DNA from 2 places in the Candidatus Manganitrophus noduliformans genome. Region 1 is predicted to be linked to the other one. Evidence: riboswitches for the same ligand, from Rfam matches in the RefSeq annotation. Region 1 holds a riboswitch; the other holds the start of a gene.
The links. A riboswitch is a leader RNA that binds a small molecule or an ion and turns the genes downstream of it on or off. The one in region 1 is predicted to bind cobalamin.
Positions count from the first base shown of each region.

Region 2: it holds a riboswitch for cobalamin, as region 1 does, so the genes downstream of both, MNODULE_RS14435 (TonB-dependent receptor plug domain-containing protein) here and MNODULE_RS22990 (carbohydrate porin) in region 1, are expected to answer to the same signal.

Region 1 is NZ_VTOW01000008.1:74,148-76,540, reverse strand. Features, by position in the region: gene MNODULE_RS22990 (carbohydrate porin) at 1-1,286, opposite strand, end outside; cobalamin riboswitch at 1,321-1,497, opposite strand; gene MNODULE_RS22985 ((2Fe-2S) ferredoxin domain-containing protein) at 1,549-1,890, opposite strand; gene MNODULE_RS22980 (cobyrinic acid a,c-diamide synthase CobB) at 1,912-2,393, opposite strand, start outside.
Region 2 is NZ_VTOW01000002.1:1,108,525-1,110,917, forward strand. Features, by position in the region: gene MNODULE_RS14435 (TonB-dependent receptor plug domain-containing protein) at 1-1,443, opposite strand, end outside; cobalamin riboswitch at 1,467-1,699, opposite strand; cobalamin riboswitch at 1,788-1,987, opposite strand; gene MNODULE_RS14440 (hypothetical protein) at 2,046-2,393, opposite strand, start outside.

The DNA of each region.
Region 1 (2,393 bases):
TTTTCATCGCCGGTCATGCCGTTTGTTCCGGAAATAAGCCACTGCAAATCGAGCGAGACCCAGAGCCGGTCTGTGAGAATGTGATGATAGTACCCCTCGGCGATATTTTCAGACTGGTCTGCCTCGACTTCCCGGCTGAAGGCGACACCCACTTGGTCTCTCGTCGATGCCTTGAAAGGGGAAGGGGTCTGAAACCCGGCCGACCAGGCGTATGCTTTTTGATTCTCACCTTCGGTTCGGCCGATCCCCGCCCGGGCAAAGAGGGTGAGGCGCACGGTGATTTGTTGATCGAGGCTGAATCCCACACCCCACGTCTTCTTCTCAAGCGCCTCCGAGACTCTTCCAACGCGTCCCCACAACCGGTAATTCCCTTCCCTAGCAAAAAGAAGGTGACTATGGTAGTCGATCTCGACCACGGCATAGACCTTCTCTGTGATGGTAGAGGCCGTGTCATTGGGTGACTGAATACCGAGCGCCACCCCCATCTCTCCTCCGGTGTCGTACTGAATGGCCAAACCGGGACCATTCGGCGGCTGCCGGAGCAGGGGGTTGTTCACCAGCGCCGTATTCAGAAACTGGCTGGTCTCATCGTTGGCGACCGCGTTCCGGTCGAAGTAGTTGGTCAGATCGATCTTTCCGCCGACGATCCTCAACCGGTCATCCAGGAGTTTAAAATGAAGCCACACCTCCCGTACCTTTACATCGTCGGTCACCCCGAGTGTCTCCGCATCGGCATTCAATCGAGAGAGGCTTCCAAGGACCTCATCGGGGCCAGCCCCGCCGATCGATTCCAGATCGACAAAGAAGGTCGAAAAAACCGTCGGCCTTGAGAGGAAGAAAAGATCAACCGCGCCTGTGGAGAAAAGCTTGTCGTTCTCTTTGCTGTTTAAAACTTGTTGCAGGATCCCTCGGGCCGATCCGCCGACGGCCACCCGTTTGGCCTCGGCTTCTTCGAGCGCAGCCGCAATCCTCTCATCCAAAGATTCTCTCCTCGAGAAGGGAAGCTTTCTGAAGGTCATCCTCCCTTCGGGAATCGTGCCGTCAGGACAACGCCCCCCCGGAGGCGGGGTATCGTGGATCTCTCCATCCGGGCATAAATACTCTTCGACCTTTTTAATCGTTTCGACCCGGTCGAGTCTGTCGAGCCGCTCTTCAAGTGCTTTGACCCGTTCGCTTAATGAAGCGTTTGACACTTCTTCATCCTCCTGCCGGTCCGGATCTTCTGCCCAGGAAACCCCAACATTTATTGCCACAAATAAAACAAGCGTACCGATCCATCTCTTCATTTTTCCTCTCTCCTCTCCCCTCGGAGAGTTCCGAGCATAAAATGACCTTTCCATCGGTCTCCTGACTCTCGGATCGTCCTACTCTCTGCGCCTTCCCATCCTTCGGCATGCTCAGGACAGTGGCATCGATGCAGATTTCGTCCCCGATTACAGTTGCGGGGCAGTGGCGGAGTTGCACCGCCTTCCCAAAATGGATGGGTCTAAAATATAATTCAGATCACGGTTTTCATCTCTCACCTCAATTGATTCGGCAGTCCTAACTTCACAATGAAGCCTGATAAAAAACATGCTCCTTCACCGGGTTTCCCTCTTTGACGTGCTCTTTTAGAATTCGATCCAATACCTCCGGGGTAACACCGTAATACCAGGTGCCGTCGGGATGAACCACCACGATCGGCCCCCCTTTGCAGACGGCAAAACAGCTGCAGCGGGTCCGCTTCACTCGAAATTCCCCCCCTTCCAGCCCATTCGCCGCCAGCTTCTCCCCAATCATCTTAAAGAGGCTCTCCGCTTCTCCCGAGGTGCAGCGGGGACCGGTGCAGACAAGCAGGTGTTTGTTGTAAGACTTGATCGACGGCTTCTCCGTTTTCAAAACGGGTTCCATGGGACCCTCCTTTTAATCGCGCTATTTTTTTGCTCCACTCGAACCGATCCGGCGTCGAAACGCCTCGCACAAAGAGATCCACCGCTCCGGGATGTTCGGATTCGAAGCGAAATGCAGATGAACATAACTGGCCAAGAGGTGATCACAATAAAACCCTTCCTCTCTCCCCTCGGAAGATTCTCCCCCCCGGAAAAGACGATAGGGTCTCTTCAATCCATTCACCGAATCAGGAGAGGGGCTTTCTATCCACTCCGAATAGTGGAACTCATGCCCCCTCGCCTTCCCTCCCTTTTCTAAAAGAAGGGACGGCTCCTGCGCTTCGATTGCGCGATATCCCAACGCCTTTAATTTCTTTCCCATCCGGACCTGCCCCGGCAGAAGCCCGACCATCGGGAAGGCGCCTCCCTCGGCCGTTTCGATCCGGTTTGCCAAATACATTAGGCCGCCGCATTCGGCATAGATCGGGCCGCCCCCGATTGCAAATCTCCGGATCGACGCGAGCA
Region 2 (2,393 bases), on a different contig from region 1:
TCCCACAAAGGTATCCGGGTTAAAAACAAAGACGATCAGGTCTTCAATCCGATTCTGGAAATAGGTTACACCCACCTGCACTTGCTCGCTCCAGAGCGACTGTTCGACCCCCGCTTCAAAACTCTCGCTCTTCTCCGGTTCAAGATTGGGATTGCCAAAATTAGGAAAGAAGAGATCATTAAGCGTCGGACCGTGAAATCCGGTTCCGTACGCCGCTCGAAGCTTTGTGGCCGTCGACTCCATGAGATAAGCGGTCTCGACTTTGTAAGTCGTTTCGCCTCCATATCGGTTATTGCCGTCATAACGGAGACCGAAGTTCAAAATAAAAGGCAACTGGCGAAGTTGATAGAAACCATAACCGGCATGATTGACCGTGGTTTCGTCAACGCCATCGCCAAACTTGCCGTTCTGCGACTCATACTCGTAGCCGACGGTCAAGAGGTTGCGGCGGCCGAGGCGGAGGTCATGCCGCCAATCCAACCATTTTCTTGAGGTGTCGATTTCAGAACCATCGAATGTTGTATCATCCTCGTTGAAGCCGACCCTCAGATGCTGATCCCATTCCTCAATGACGGCGGTCTTCATGCCGAGCGTAGTGACCCATTGCCGATGATCCAGGACCAGATTCCGAACGTCGACCGGGCAGAAAAAAGTGTCCGGATCACAACCGTCCAGCTCGCTCTCCGAGTTGGTATAACGCCCCGTCCATTCAAGCCGCGTCTTCTCTGAAAGATCGGTCCCTAGCCGCGCGGAAAAAGCAGTATTCTCATATCCGTCGTCCTCGCGATTTCCAGCGAGTTCATTCGCCCGGGAGAATCCTCGGGTGTCAAACCGCGACGCCGAGAGGGAGTAATCGACCCGCTCTGTTGACCCGTTTAACCCCGCCGCCTCCCGAAAAGTACGATACGCTCCTGCCTCCAGCGAGAGAAAGCCTGACGGAGGGCCCTCTCCTTTTTTTGTAAAGATCTGAATGACCCCGCCGAGGGCGTCCGATCCGTATAGTGTACTCTGCGGACCGCGGATCACCTCAATCCGTTCGATATTCTCCACGGTAAGATCCGCAAAATCGAACGCACCCGTGGTGGGGCTATTGACCGGAACGCCATCGATCAGGACAAGCGTATGATTGGACTCCGTTCCGCGCAAAAACACCGAGCTTGTCGCTCCTGGCCCGCCCTGCTGTACCACCGTCAGACCCGGCACTTCACGCAGTGCTTCCTCGACGGTGGTGAGATGTTTCTCTTCGATCGTCTTTTCGTCGATGAGGGTAACGGAAGCGGCGGTCTCTTTCAACGGAACCTCCGTTTGGGTGGCCGTGACAAAAACCGGCGGAAAGGTGGGAATCTCTTCAGGGGATGTTTCTTCTGCGCCGGATACATTGGTGGTGACTGCAATCAGAACGAGAAATGAGCAAAACGCAATACGCCATTGGAACGGGGTCATCTATCCTCTCCCTTCGAAAGGTAAAATGTGATCCTGAAAGGCCCGGTCTCCTGGCTGAGGGCAACCTACTCCCACGCCTTCCCAGGGAGGAAATCGTTACTCGTTATTAGTTAAACGTTAAGCGTAAAAGAATTTACGATTCACGATTCACGAATAACGAAACCCCAGTGGCCGTTGTGGTTTCGTTCCCGTCACAGTTGCGGGGCAGCAGCGGTTTTGCACCGCTTTCCCGATCAACCCTTCAGGTTATTTGATTTAAATTCTGTCCAAAAAAAATCCCCGCCTTTCGAATGGAAAGGAGGGGATGGAATGAGTCCGCCCCCCGTCTTGACCATCGAAGACAGGCAGTGCTTTCCATTCAGGCAGGTCTTCTGGCTCTGGGACGATCTTACTCCCGACCCCTTCCCCCCCGGATATTTTATACGGAGAGTGGTGTTGGTCGGTTTCGCGTCCCATAACAGCGGCGGGTCCGCTCCCGATTTACACGGGATTCCCTTTTCAATCCCGACATGACGTCGGGATCACCTGAACGGGTTCTTTATCGAACGGGTAATCTATACCAGGGGGGCGGAACGAAATCAACAAAAAAATTGATCGGGGGCTTAGTCGTGGACGGAGAGGACAAATTCCTGATTAATATAGACAACGAATTCCGGCTGGATGAGGGTGAAAAAACGGACCGGCTGATTCAGATAATCCTTCATCCGGCAGAATCCTTCGGGAAGGTTGACAAAAACATCCCCCTCGATCTCATTGCCCCGGATCATCTTCAAAGAGACGGAATTCTTTTTTCCCAACGTCATGAGGTCGTCTTTTTCCAGCTGCGCCGGGACCTTCGCCACGACGATATGAGACCGATTGATCAGGAGGGTTCCCCCTTTCGTCCTCACGGGGATGAACTTTTTCTCCTCGTGCAAAAGATCCCCGACCTTTTGAAGCCCCGCATGGTG